4 regions of the Rhizobium sp. Root491 genome follow, and region 1 is predicted to be linked to each of the others. Evidence: predicted binding sites of a transcription regulator. Region 1 holds the regulator's gene; each other region holds the start of a gene.
What was found. Region 1 encodes LexA, which represses DNA repair genes until DNA is damaged. Its sites were predicted from a motif close to TGTTCNNNNTGTGTTCNG; they were not measured.
Positions count from the first base shown of each region.

Region 1 (3,513 bases):
AGGAAACCTTGCTGGCGCCGTCGCCGGCAGTGACTTTAAGATTGTTCGTAACGCTCATCATTTTTCCTCGAAGGCGAAGGCAACGCCCTGACCGGGTGCCGCGGGCACTACCAGACGGCCGTCCGCTTTTGCGCAGGACACGCCATTAGCAGCAAGCACCGCCTCTGTCACGGCAAGATCGTGTGACGAAAAGACGATGCCCGCGCCGCGCAATCCGCCTTCGTTGCCATCCTGAGCACTCAGGGCCTGCCCGCCGAAAGGCGGTTTTCCGGTCAATCTGATGCTGGCATTGCCGGTCGCAAAAACAATATCACCGCCCGGAGACCTTTTGCCTTCACAGCCAAACACTGTCTCGATCAGGCCCGCCACCTTCATATTGCCGCCGGAAAACAGGACGATTTCACTCAGGCCGGTGACACCATTGGCGTGGCGCTCCAGCATGGTGCGATCGCCCGGAAGGGCTTGAACCCGTTGACAACTGAACAAAAAGAAATCCGCGGCCGCCCCGCTTGCAGCAAAAGCAAGCCGGAACGCCGCCTCGCCTTGCGAGCCATCCGGCATCCGAACAGGCCGCGAAAACTCGAAAACATCGCCCGCCGAAAGGCCGGCTGCCCGAAACCGCTCATGGTCAACCAAGGCGTCTTCAGTCCTGGCGACAAGAGCCGAAAAACCCTCCTGCCCGTCCCGTTGCCGGAAGGCCACATCCCTGCCAGTGAACACATCACCCCTCTCTATTGACGCATTATATTTAGCCGGATCAGCAATTGCGAGCGGCTCCAGATAGGTGCCATCGGCGAAAAATACGCAGGCATTTTGGGTGCCGAAAGGATGCAGAGCCTCCGGCGCAACCGTAAAGCCAAGACTGACGAGGCGCTTCACGGCGACGCCTATGACTTCCACGGGCAAAACGAGATGGTCAACGCTATAGGGTTTCGTCATGAAAATGTATCCTGCTGGCCTTCCGCCCGGAGCATGCCGGGACGGTTTCGACCGCACAAAAGCACAATTGCGTGCTATGAGGCAAATCATCACAGCAACAGATGGCACCTTCACGAAATTTTAGGGGATTGCAGAACACATATGGAACATATAGTGTTCGTTCTGTATTTGTTTCGCGACTTCCACTACGATTCTAAAGGGTGTTTTCCTCATGCTCACGCGCAAACAGCAGGAATTGCTTCTCTTCATTCATGAACGAATGAAAGAGTCCGGCGTGCCGCCCTCCTTCGATGAAATGAAGGACGCACTCGATCTTGCTTCGAAATCCGGCATCCACCGCCTGATAACCGCTCTCGAAGAGCGCGGGTTCATTCGTCGGCTACCGAATAGAGCCCGGGCGCTGGAAGTCATCAAGCTGCCCGAGGCTTATACGCCGGGTGCAAGGCCGCAGCGCGGCTTTTCGCCGAGCGTTATCGAAGGCAGCCTTGGCAAGCCCAAGACGCCGGAACCGGCCCCTGCCCCCAAGACGCCGGCCAATGATCTGGGCGGGGCTGTCACCGTGCCGGTCATGGGCCGCATCGCTGCGGGCGTGCCGATTTCCGCCATCCAGAACAACACCCATGATGTGGCCGTGCCAGTAGACATGCTTGGCACGGGCGAACATTACGCTCTTGAGGTCAAGGGTGATTCGATGATCGAGGCCGGCATTTTCGACGGCGACACAGTCATCATCCGCAACGGCAACACCGCCAATCCCGGGGATATCGTTGTGGCTCTGGTGGATGACGAGGAAGCCACGCTGAAGCGCTTCCGCCGCAAGGGAGCCTCCATTGCGCTCGAGGCGGCAAACCCAGCCTATGAGACCCGTATCTTCGGGCCCGACCGGGTGAAAATTCAGGGCAAACTGGTGGGGCTGATCCGCCGCTACCATTGATCTTATCAAACCGAACGTATTCACTTTACAATAGGCGTCATCGTGAAGATGGCGCCTATATATGGTTTGGCTGTTTCCAAACGTGGCGTGCTTTAGCGGGTGCACGAACATATGCGCCATTCAGCCTGTGCGCGTTGCCCTTTCCAAACTAAGTTCCTGCTCCATAAAGATGCTTCGGTTTCGCTACAGGCGTGGTGGCGAATGGGCTGCTCGCTGTAATTGTCGAAGCGATCCCATCCGCTGTTTTTTAGCGACGTTGTTCTGTCGTGTTGCGCAGTCAGTTTTAGTCGTCACCAAAGGGTGACTTATCGCAAGGCGCGCTCTCAGCGGCCCCACATCACCATTCATCAACGGCGTTTATGGGAGCCATGGATAATTTTCGATATTCCGTGAACGCTTGGCAGGTGTAGAAATACGCGTCATATCCGGGAGATACGCCATGTACGATCTTTATATAGCCAACAAGAACTATTCTTCATGGTCGCTGCGGCCGTGGGTATTGATGCGCACGCTCGGTATCGCCTTTGATGAAAAGCTCATTCCGTTCGGCGAAGGCGTCTCCTTCTCCTCCTTTTCGCCGACAGGCAAGGTGCCCTGCCTAGTCGACGAGGGCATGACGGTTTGGGAAACGCTTTCGATCGTCGAATATCTTGCCGAAAGACACCAGGGTGTCTGGGCAAGCGACAAGCATGCGAGGGCCTGGTCGCGTTCGGCCGCAAGTGAGATGCATGCCGGCTTTTCCTCGCTGCGCAATCTCTATCCCATGTCGGTGGGCATTCGGGTCAAACCCAGGGGCGGCGATGCCGGGCTTAAAGCCGATATAAAGCGGATCGATGCGTTGTGGAGCGAGGGTCTCACAAAATTCGGCGGGCCATATCTTGCCGGTCAAAAGTTCACGGCGGTCGATGCTTTCTTCTGCCCGGTTGCATTCCGTTTCCAGACCTATGGCAGCGCGGATCTTTCGCCAGCAGCGAAAGCCTATTGCGACCGGCTGCTCGCCCTGCCTGCCATGCAAGAATGGTACGAGGCCGGTTTGAAGGAGAGCTGGCGCGACGCTGGTCATGAAGAGGAAGTTGGCGGGATCGGCGAATTGACTGAAGATTTGCGCGCCAAGGCCCGATGATCCAAGCTGGCGGCGGTCATTGCGACGCCGCCAGCAGCCGGATGATGGGCTGCGGCAGATCACGGTCGAAACTTCCGCTTTTCCAATCGTAATAACGGTGCTGGCTCCAGGGCCTGTCCGTTCCGGCGATTGCGGCGCGCAGCCCGCTCGCCACACCCTCCTCCCTCTTGTCAGCAAAATCTATTTCCACAGAACCGAGACGCCGCAAGATGTCACGGCTGAGCAGGAGTGCACCCGAGCGGCACTGCGAAAAAGAGGTTCTGCGGGAAACAACGACGATATCGGCAATATCGCAGGCTTTTCCGGCGAAGCGGCCATCGTCCAGAACGACGATCCACTCTCCGCTCGCGGCGCTCGCTACGCACCATATGTCTTTCCTGCAGGTGAAGACGCCAGCTTTGGCGTCTTTGAGCGCCGCCGTCATCTCGCGTACCACCACAGCCATGTCTTCCGGCGACAGTTTCGATCTCGAGTCAGAACCAGCAGTTGCCGTGCTCTCGCCATTTATAAAACCCGG
Region 1 is NZ_LMFF01000001.1:57,112-60,624, forward strand. Features, by position in the region: gene kdsA (3-deoxy-8-phosphooctulonate synthase) at 1-58, opposite strand, end outside; gene ASD46_RS00295 (VOC family protein) at 58-939, opposite strand; gene lexA (transcriptional repressor LexA) at 1,151-1,873, shown strand; gene ASD46_RS00305 (glutathione S-transferase family protein) at 2,313-2,996, shown strand; gene ASD46_RS00310 (ComEC/Rec2 family competence protein) at 3,013-3,513, opposite strand, start outside.

Region 2 (3,513 bases), 660 kb from region 1:
GTGAGCGCCTGCCGGCAGGCCCAGTCTACGAATTGCGTATGCTCCACTTCGCTTTCGTGGTGCTCGCCGGGAATGACCCGCTCCGCCAGATCATAGACCTTCTGGAAATTCACGCGGCCGGATATGGCAAGCTTGCCGGTGTGCCACAGATATTCGAGTGCGGTCTTGGAAGGATGCCAGTTCCACCAGCCGCCGGACTGATGCCCCTCCTCCTTCAACTCACGCGCCAGAACAGGACCCGTGGCGGCGATGCGCTCCAGCGTCTCGGCGAAAGCCGCATCGAACCCCTCACCATGCCATTTGCGCCAGCGCTCCTGAATGATCGGCTCGCGGCGGCGGAAGCGGTGCTTCCAATAGGGGTAAAATTCGGTCGGCACGATGGAGGCATCATGCGTCCAGTGCTCGAACAGCGCGCGGTCCTTTTCCAGCAGTGCTGTCAGATGTTCGCGCCTGTAGGTCTGGTTTCGGGAGAATATTATCTGGTGATGGGCGCGCTCCACCGTGCCGATACTGTCCACCTGCACGAAACCGATATCGGTAATGAGCTGCAGCAGGCCATCCTTGGAAAGCGCCTTTCCGGGCGGAGAGCAAAGCCCCTGCCGCGCCAGAAAAATCCGCCTTGCCGCTTCGTTTGAAACCTTGATCGTCATAAAGCAGAAGGTATGACGGCTTTTTCAGGATTGCAATGTTCTTTTTTTGTTCTTTGTTTCACTTCTGTTGATGACACGATATAGAACCGGAAAGCGATAGAGGGATGCATCAATTTTGGAAATCCGTTTCGACACCGCAGGCGTCGCCTTCGAGGGCAGGCAGGCTTTACAGCCCGTGTCCCTGACATTGACTGAACGGCGTATCGGCGTGATCGGCCTCAACGGCTCGGGCAAGACCACCTTTGCGCGGCTGATCAATGGTCTGACAAAGCCGACGCGCGGCAAGGTGTCGGTGAACGGTCTCGACACCGTCAAAGATGCGAGAGCGGTATTGCAGGCAGTCGGTTTCATCTTTCAGAATCCGCAGAACCAGATCATCCTGCCGATCATACGCGACGATGTCGCCTTCGGCCTCAAGCGACTCGGCATCGGCAAGACGGAGACAGAAACACGGGTCAAGGCCGTGCTTGCCCGGCTCGGTATCGCTCATCTGGAAGAACGGCGCGCGCACGAGCTTTCCGGCGGCGAATTGCAGCTGGCGGCGCTGGCCGCCCTGCTCGTCACTGAACCGCAAATCCTCATTCTCGATGAACCGACCAATCAGCTCGACCTCAAAAACCGCGCGATCGTTGAGAAGACAATGGCTGCACTGTCGCAGGCGCTTGTCGTCATCACCCACGATCTGCCGCTGCTTTCCGGCTTCGATCGCGTACTGGTTTTTCACGAAGGCGAGCTTGTTGCAGACGCCAACCCCGAAGAGGCGGTGGCACGTTATCTGGAGGTTGCGTCGCGATGAAGTCCCTGCATGTCGAAGGCACGGGCTGGCTCTACCGCGTCTCTCCGCGCCTCAAGCTCGTGACGCTGATGGTTTTCAGCATTGCGCTGTTTCTCACCCGCGATCTGCTTTTGCTGGGATGCGCCGTCGTTGTGGCCGCCGCCATTCTGCGCGAGACGCGGCTGCAATTCCGCGAGATCGGCCTGCGGCTACGCCCGGTGATGCTGACCATTCTCCTCGTTGCCGCCTTCAGCTATCTGCTGCTTCCGGTACACGATGCGAGTGTCAATCTTTTGCGGCTGACTGCACTGGCGCTTCTCGCCACCGCCGTCACCATCACCGTCAGCATTTCGCAATTCATGGACGAAATCGCGCTTGCCGCCGCCCCGCTGGAAAGGCTGGGGCTGGTCAAGGCGGCCGATATCGGGCTCGCGGTCGGGCTCGTCGTGCGCTTCGTGCCGGAGATCGTCAATCGTTACCATGCGGTGCGCGATGCGCACCGCGCGCGCGGCCTCCCCGTTCGGCTGGCCACGATCATCGTGCCGCTCGTCATTATGACGTTGAAGGATGCGGATGCCATCGCCGACGCCATTGACGCGCGCGGTTTCAGAGGCCAAAGCTGACGGCAAAACAACCATCCGGAGTTCCCGAGCCATGACGACCCGCGACCTTGTGCTGATCTCGCTGTTTTCCGCCATCATCATCGCACTCGGACTTTTGCCGCCGATCACGCTTGGTTTCATTCCGGTGCCCATCACCGCGCAGTCGCTTGGCGTAATGCTGGCCGGTGTCGTGCTGGGGGCGAAACGCGGCACGCTCGCGGTTCTTCTGACCATCCTCATCGCCGCCATCGGCCTGCCAGTCCTTTCAGGCGGACGCGGCGGCCTTTCCATCTTCACCACTCCGACCACGGGCTTCCTGATCGGTTGGATTGCTGCCGCTTTCGTCACCGGCACGCTCTCGGAAAAACTCGTCAATCGCGGCCAGTCGGCTCTGACGCAGGGTATCGGTTTCTTCATCGCAAGCCTCGCCGGCGGCGTGGTCGTGCTTTATGCCTTCGGCATCTCCTATCTGGCGCTGGTGGTCGGGCTCGGGTTTGAAAAGGCGTTCATGGGTTCGCTCGCCTTCATTCCCGGCGATGCGTTGAAGGCCGTGCTTGCCGCCCTTGCCGGCCGCGCTGTGATGGTCGGTTATCCGCTTTTGCCGCAGCGCGCTTGATCAGCTTATTTCGGGAGGATTAGAGAATGGCGACCCGTCTTTACGAACATCCGATCTTCCTTGAACACATCACGCCGGAAGGCCATCCCGAGCGGCCGGATCGGCTGCGATCTCTGAACATTGCGCTCGAACATCCGAATTTCGAGCGGCTGGTCCGCAAGCAAGCGCCGCAGGCCAACGAGGATGCCGTGCTTCTGGCGCATCCGGAGGAGCATCTGCTGTCCGTCATGCGCCAGATTCCCGAGGAAGATGGCGAGATCAACCGCGTCGAGGCCGACACCTATGTCTCGCCGAAAAGCCTGCAAGCGGCGCTGACCGGTATTGGCGCTGCGATGGTGGCGGTAGATGACGTGTTTACGGGTGCCGCCGACAACGTCTTCGTTGCGTCCCGCCCGCCCGGCCACCATGCGGAAACCGCAAAGGCCATGGGGTTCTGTCTCTTCAACAATGCAGCAATCGCCGCCCGTCACGCCCAGAAGGTGCACGGCGCAGAGCGCGTCGCCATCATCGACTGGGACGTGCATCACGGCAACGGTACGCAGGATATCTTCTGGAACGACACGTCAGTGCTGTTCTGTTCCACCCACCAGATGCCGCTTTACCCGTGGAGCGGCGATAAAAACGAAACTGGCGTGAAGAACAATGTCGTCAACGCGCCACTTTCCCCCAATACCGGCAGCGAGTATTTTCGCGAGGCGTTCAAATCCCGCGTCCTGCCGGCGATTGCCGATTTTTCGCCCGATCTCATCATCATCTCCGCCGGTTTCGACGCGCATCACCGCGATCCGCTGGCGCAGATCAATCTGGTGGGCGAGGATTTCGACTGGGCGACGGGGCGGCTGCTGGAAATGGCAGACAAATACGCCTCGA
Region 2 is NZ_LMFF01000001.1:716,101-719,613, forward strand. Features, by position in the region: gene ASD46_RS03615 (winged helix-turn-helix domain-containing protein) at 1-650, opposite strand, end outside; gene ASD46_RS03620 (energy-coupling factor ABC transporter ATP-binding protein) at 766-1,446, shown strand; gene ASD46_RS03625 (energy-coupling factor transporter transmembrane component T family protein) at 1,443-2,048, shown strand; gene ASD46_RS03630 (biotin transporter BioY) at 2,080-2,643, shown strand; gene ASD46_RS03635 (histone deacetylase family protein) at 2,670-3,513, shown strand, end outside.
Region 2: the regulator LexA is predicted to act here: its motif matches at 687-704, upstream of ASD46_RS03620 (energy-coupling factor ABC transporter ATP-binding protein).

Region 3 (3,513 bases), on a different contig from region 1:
TGACGCCAAGCTCCTTGGCCATGATCTGCGCCAGCGTGGTTTTGCCGAGACCGGGAGGCCCGACGAACAACACATGGTCCAGCGCCTCGCCACGGTTCTTTGCCGCCTCGATAAACACCTTGAGATTGGCGCGAGCCTCGGCCTGGCCGGTAAAATCGTCCAGCGACTGCGGGCGCATTGTGGTGTCGATATCTTCACCGCGCTTGTCCGCCGAAATCAGTCTGTCCGCATCGCTCATAGAGGGCATTCCATTGTTCTAAACCAATTCAAGAGATGGTCTTCGCCGCTATATCACGACTGTCGCACGAAGGCGCTTCACGAAATTCAGCATCGCACCCGGCTTCGTTCGCTTGCTGCGCGCAGCTTAGCGTGAAAGTTCGCGCAGGCCGAGCCGGATGAGTTTGGCGCTGTCGCCGCCCTCCCCGCCGTTCTTCAGCGCTGCCGCAACGGCATTTGCGGCCTGATCGCGTGAATAGCCGAGATTGGTGAGCGCCGACACGGCATCCGCCACCGGCGCGGAGGCGACACCCTCGCCAAGTTCCTGCTTGAGCCCGATGGAAGCCGAAGCTTCTCCTGCAAAGGCAGGCGCCTTGTTGCGAAGCTCGGTAACGAGGCGCACCGCCACCTTCGGCCCTACGCCCGGCGCACGCGAAATCATCACCTTGTCCTGCAGCGCTATCGCATTGGCGAGTTCAGAAGGCGACAGGGTAGACAAGACGGCCAGCGCCACTTTCGAACCGACCCCCTGCACGCTCTGCAGGAGATTGAACCATTCCCGCTCAAGTGCGGACAAAAAGCCGAACAGCCTCAACTGGTCTTCGCGCACATAGGTTTCGATGAAGAGGACGACCGCTTCACCAGCGGAACCTATTTTTGAGAGTGTGCGCGCCGAGCAATAGGCGACGTAACAAACGCCGTGCACATCCACCAGCACGTAATCCGTACCGATTTCCTCGATGGTGCCTTTAAGTTTTCCGATCATGATGCCGCCCGCTGCAATGAGACTTCAATATTCAACCGGCCGCCAATAGCCGCGCCATCCTGTCGCCGCCGCGATTATGGGCGTGGCAGATTGCGATCGCCAAGGCGTCCGCCGCATCGTTACCCTTGAATTCTGCTTTCGGCATCAGGATTTTCAGCATCATGTGGATTTGCTGCTTTTCGCCGTGCCCAACACCTATGACGGCTTTTTTGACCGCGTTCGGCGCATACTCGAAAACAGGCAACCCTGCCCGCGCCGGAACCAGCATGGCAATGCCGCGCGCCTGACCGAGCTTCAGCGTGGCGACAGCATCCTTGTTCACGAACGTCTGCTCCACCGCCGCCTCATCGGGCTGATAGCTGTGAACGGTATCCGCCAGCCCATCATGCAGCTGGCACAGGCGGGAGGCGAGATCCATATCACCATCCGATGTCACAGTGCCGGAAGCGACAAACCGAAGGCTGTTGCCGAAGGTTTCGATGACACCCCATCCGGTGCGCCGCAACCCGGGGTCGATACCGATGATTCGAATCGTCTTTTGCATAAGCCACCCTATCTTTTCGGCTGCGACCCTGCCAGCGATAAGTGAACAAAACGACAACATTGATCAAATTTGCAGTGCAGCATTTACCTCTGCTTAAACCGCGTACCGCATTGTTCCCGCACAAAATCAAAAAAGGGGAGCTGCGGACATGATGATCCGCAGCGCAATATTTTCGCCATATCAGCCATCCGGTGGCGCCATCAATGCATGGTGCGGGAAGTGATACGGCATTGAGGGCTGCATCGGCCATGCTGAACCGTTTTCATTCCATATCCACCAAAGTGCTCGTGATTTTCCTTGCGCTGATGACGATCTCGACCGGGGCTCTCACGCTTCTCGGCTATCAAAGCAGCAGCGGCGTTCTCGAGGAACAGGCGTCGAAATCCATGGAGAGCATTCTCGTCTTCAGGGGCGACATGCTGCAGGAACGCCTTGAGCAGCTTGAAACGCAGGCGGATTCCATCGCCAAGATCGAATCCCTGCAGATGGCGGTAGTTTCCATGCGCAGCGGCTGGGGCACCGTGCAGAAGAGTTCCGGCGACGCAAAGGCGGAACTGCAACGCGTCTTCGTCAAGGAAAACCCCTACGGAGAGAAAGAAAAGCTCATCAAGCCCGAAAATCCGAGCGGCTTTTATTATTCCACCCATGAAAAAACCCAGACGGATATCGGCGGCTACCTCAAGGGAACCCCATTCAGCGATGTTCTCTTCATCGATCCGGCCGGCACGGTTTATTACTCCTATCTGAAAGGACCGGCTTTCGGGGAAACCGTCACGGGTGGCGCCTGGGCGGATAGCGGCCTTGGGGCTGCTTTTGCGCGCGGAGCCACCAACGCAGGAAAAGCCGTGAACGACGTGGCGCAGACGAGTTTCTCCGGCCTGCGCATCGACGCCGCGACTAAAGAGGCCAGCATCTATTTCGGCATTCCGGTAGTCAAATTCGGTGCGTTCAAGGGCATCGTTCTCTTCCGCGTCAAACAAGAGGTCTTCAGCCAGATCCTCGCGAAAGGCATCTCCGCCGGCAGCTCCGAACAATCCGCGATCGTTTCCGCCGATGGCAAGGTTCTGGGCGTGGACGGCAACGGTCTCGTCAGCCTTAATCCGGCAATCTATGGCTTCCATGCACAAGCACTCAATACGTCCGGCATGACGATCGCCAAGATCAACCGTCCGGACGGCGAAGCCAATGCCTATGCCCGCGCCTTCTCGTTTGCCGGTGAAAAATACCTCGCGGTGGAAAGCATGTTGCGCAGTGAGTTGAACGCCGGTTCCATTTCGATTGCCGGCACGCTAGCCGTCATCGGCCTTTGCGTTCTGGCAGCGATGTGCGCGGCAACCGCCTTTTTTGCACGGCGCCTGTTCGCACCGCTGGAGAAGCTGGCCGGGCTGACCGGCGAAGTGGCGGCAGGCCGTCTCGATGCCGAGATCGGCAATCAGGACCGCAAGGACGAGATCGGCCGCATGGCGCGCGCGCTTGGCAGTTTCCGCGAAAAACTCATTTTGCAGCGGGAAATGGAAGCGACCACGTCCCGCACGCGCGAGGAAGCCGAAACGGCACGCCGCGCACATCTTGCGGAACGAGAGGCCGAGGCCGGCACGCTGCAAATGGTCGTGCGTTCTCTTGACGAAGGGCTGGATCGACTGGCAAGCGGCAATCTCGCCTATCGCATTGAGACTGTCTTCCCAGACGATCTTGAAAGTCTGCGCCACAACTTCAATACGGCGCTTGCAAGGCTCAGCGAGACCATGCAGGCCATCGGCGGCAATTCCGCCGCCGTTCGCGGCGGCTCGGAGGAAATGCGGGTAGGTGCAGACCAGCTCGCTGAGCGCACTGAACGGCAGGCCGCCTCCATTACCGAGACGGCAAGCGCCATCAAGGCAATCACCGAAGCCGTCCGCGACCAGATCGAACGTGCCGAACAGGCAACACGGATCGCCCGCGACGCCAGTACGCAGGCCACTGCGTCCAGCCACGTCATGGAGCAGAC
Region 3 is NZ_LMFF01000012.1:636,164-639,676, forward strand. Features, by position in the region: gene ruvB (Holliday junction branch migration DNA helicase RuvB) at 1-238, opposite strand, end outside; gene ruvA (Holliday junction branch migration protein RuvA) at 365-982, opposite strand; gene ruvC (crossover junction endodeoxyribonuclease RuvC) at 1,014-1,526, opposite strand; gene ASD46_RS14015 (methyl-accepting chemotaxis protein) at 1,775-3,513, shown strand, end outside.
Region 3: the regulator LexA is predicted to act here: its motif matches at 1,568-1,585, upstream of ruvC (crossover junction endodeoxyribonuclease RuvC).

Region 4 (3,513 bases), 1.0 Mb from region 1:
GCGCGGTGGCGCGTATCTCGATAAGATCGCCATTGCGCGTCACATCCAGCCGGTCGAGCGTTCTGACCGGGCTGGTCGCCTGACAATGAACCGAGCGGAAAGTGGTAAAATCGTGCCGGCCGACGAGCATCTGTGCAGCTTCATGCATGCGTTCGTGGTCCAGATCTTTCGATACCCACCATGCGCGCTTGTGCTCGAGCGCCAGCCGCGCTTTCCGGCAAATGATGCGGTACAGATAATGGCGGCGAAGCGCGGAGAAGCGCGCGTCGAAATCCTCGGTCACCGCCGTTACGTCGACAACCGAGACGACCTCTTTCGCCATGGCCAGATGGGCGTTGAGAGCATTGCGAAGCTTATATGGCGCCCAATCGCGGGAAAGATCGACATGGGCTACCTGTCCCACGGCATGCACGCCGGAATCGGTGCGGCCAGCGCCTCGAATAGAAACGGTTTCGCCGGTCAGCGACCGGACGGCAGCTTCAAGCGCGCCCTGAACTGAAGGGCCGTTATCCTGTCTCTGCCAGCCGAAGTAAGGCGTACCGTCATATTCGACGGTCATGCGGAAACGCGGCATCAGCCGAGCCTCGTTCTGGCGGGAACGGGTGTGCCACGAACGAAATCGGCAGCCGACAGCGGCTTGCCACCTGCCTTCTGCAAACGGGTAAGCCGCACCGCGCCACTTCCGCAGGCAATTGTCAGGGCTTCATCGAGCACAGCGCCTGCTTCGCCCATACCGCTCGCCAGTTCTGACGCCAGAACCTTCACGCGCTCGGCCTTACCGCCGATTTCCATTTCCAGCCAGGCGCCGGGAAAAGGCGAAAGGCCGCGGATATGGTTATGGACGTCCTGTGCCGGCCGGGAAAAATTAATCCGGGTCTCGCCCTTGTCGATTTTCGAGGCATAAACGACGCCTTCTTCCGGCTGCGCAACGAGAGGAAGATCGTCTGCTTCCAGCTTGTCCATCGCCTGCCGCATCAGCCGCGCGCCTGTCAGCATCAGGCTGTCGTGCAATTCACCTGCCGTGGTATTCTCATCGATCGTGACCTTGGCGGTCAGCGCCACCGGGCCGGTATCCAGCCCCTTTTCCATTTTCATGACCATCATGCCCGTCTCGGCATCGCCAGCCATGATCGCCCGCTGAATGGGAGCAGCGCCGCGCCAGCGCGGCAGCAACGAGGCGTGGCCGTTATAGCAGCCAAGGCGCGTACCGCTCAGGATAGCCTCGGGCAATAGCAGCCCATAGGCAACGACAACAGCGACGTCCGCATCGAATTCCCTGAATTCCTGCCGGTCTTCCTCGGCCTTGAAATTTACCGGCGTCAGCACGGGCAGACCCAGCAGTTCGGCGGCCTGATGCACCGGCGATTTCTGCAGATCGAGGCCACGGCGACCGCCTGGACGCGGCGGCTGCGTATAAACGGCAACGACCTCGTGACCAGCGTCCACCAATGCACGCAGCGTGGGAACGGAAAAATCCGGCGTGCCCATGAAAATGATGCGAAGAGCCATATCGCCCCCTGCCCTCTATGCCGGTCCGTCTACATATTTAAGACGAATCAGACCTTAGCGCGGGCTGCTTTGGTGAATTTCTTGATGACCATTTCTCGCTTCAGGCGCGAAATATGGTCGATGAACAGAATGCCGTTCAGGTGGTCGATCTCATGCTGCAGACACGTCGCCAGAAGTCCGTCCGCATCGACCGTCTGCTGCTTGCCGTCACGATCGACATATCGCACTGTCAGGGATGCGGGACGCTCTACCTCGGCATAATAATCGGGAATGGAGAGACACCCTTCCTCATAGGCCGACACGTCGTCCGACACTTTGAGGATTTCCGGATTGATGAAGACGACCGGCTTTTTCTCCTCGTCCTCGCGCGAAACGTCGATCACCAGCATGCGGCGCGGCACGCCCACCTGAATGGCGGCAAGGCCGATACCCGGCGCATCATACATGGTTTCAAGCATATCGTCCGCAAGGCGCAACACTTCGGCATCCACCTGTTCGATAGGCCTTGATTGCTGGCGCAGCACGGGATCGGGCAAAATGATAAGCGGTTTGATAGTCATGGCTTCCCATAACGTATCTCTTGCGCGGAGGAAATAAAAAATACGCGGTCGAAATGAGACCTTCGGCTGGTTTTGCCCGACTCAATTCCGCCGCATGAATGTTCTTGTTTTGATCTTACGAATCACTGGAAATCTGGTAGATTTAGCCATGAGCATCGATTTCTCTTTTCTCCTCGATCCCGCCTTGCGGGCCGGCTCCGTCGACATCAGCTTCGGCGGGCTTCTTGCGGCTCTCGTTTTCGGCCTTTCCGCTTTCTGGATGGTCACGAAAAGTCGTGGGAAAAAAGCGGAAGCCGATGGTGAAATTTCCGATCTGTTGAAAACCCAGTCGGAACTGCACGGCCGGATCGCGGCGATGGCCGAGACGCTCGGCACGCGCCAGAGCGAGATGGGCCAGACGATCAACCAGCGCCTCGACGGCATGTCGCAGCGGCTGGGCGAGACGCTGACCGAGCAGACCCGGTCGACACACGAGAATCTAAGCCGCCTGCAGGAGCGGCTTGCGGTTATCGATGCCGCGCAGGGTAATATTCAGGATCTGGCAAAGGACGTGGTCGGGCTTCAGGCGATCCTCTCCAACAAGCAGACGCGCGGCGCTTTCGGGCAGGCGCGCATGGAAGCGCTGATCGCCGATGCGCTTCCCGCCGGGGCCTTTCAGCTTCAGCCCACGCTTTCGAATGGCTACCGACCAGACTGCATCATCAGGATGCCGAACAACGCCCCGTCCCTCGTCATCGATGCCAAGTTTCCGCTGGAGGCGTGGAATGCGCTGAAGGCGGATGAAACGCCCGAGGGCAAACGGGCTGCGACCCAGCAGTTCCGCCGCGATATGGAAGTGCATATTCGCGACGTGGCGGAGAAATATCTGATACGCGGCGAAACGCAGGATACGGCCTTCATCTTCGTGCCGTCGGAATCGATCTTCGCCGATATTCACCAGCATTTCGAATATCTCGTGCAGCGTGCCCATCGCGCCCGTGTCGTCATTGTCTCGCCATCGCTTTTGATGCTGTCGGTGCAGGTTATCCAGTCGGTGCTGAAGGACCAGCGCATGCGCGAGCAGGCGCACCTCATTCAGGGTGAAGTCGCGCTTCTCATGGATGACGTGCGGCGGCTGGACGACCGGACGCGCAAGCTGCAAGCCCATTTCGGGCTGGCGCAGAAAGATGTCGACATGATGCTGATTTCCTCCGACAAGGTGCTGGCGCGTGGCCAGAAGATCGAGGGCCTCGATTTTTCGCCGACGGAAAAGGAGACCTCCCATAGCGAAATCGAGCAGGCGCGACGCTTTGCAGAGAACAGGGCAGGAACGGCCAAGTTGCGGGTGGTTGACGACGAGTGATCCCCTCGGGCAAAGTCGCCGCCTTGCTTTGAATTTCATACGGACATGCCCTGATGATTACTGTTTTCGGCTCCATCAACATGGATCTCGTCGCCACCGCCA
Region 4 is NZ_LMFF01000001.1:1,067,488-1,071,000, forward strand. Features, by position in the region: gene truA (tRNA pseudouridine(38-40) synthase TruA) at 1-574, opposite strand, end outside; gene fmt (methionyl-tRNA formyltransferase) at 574-1,509, opposite strand; gene def (peptide deformylase) at 1,557-2,069, opposite strand; gene ASD46_RS05305 (DNA recombination protein RmuC) at 2,218-3,411, shown strand; gene ASD46_RS05310 (ribokinase) at 3,465-3,513, shown strand, end outside.
Region 4: the regulator LexA is predicted to act here: its motif matches at 2,169-2,186, upstream of ASD46_RS05305 (DNA recombination protein RmuC).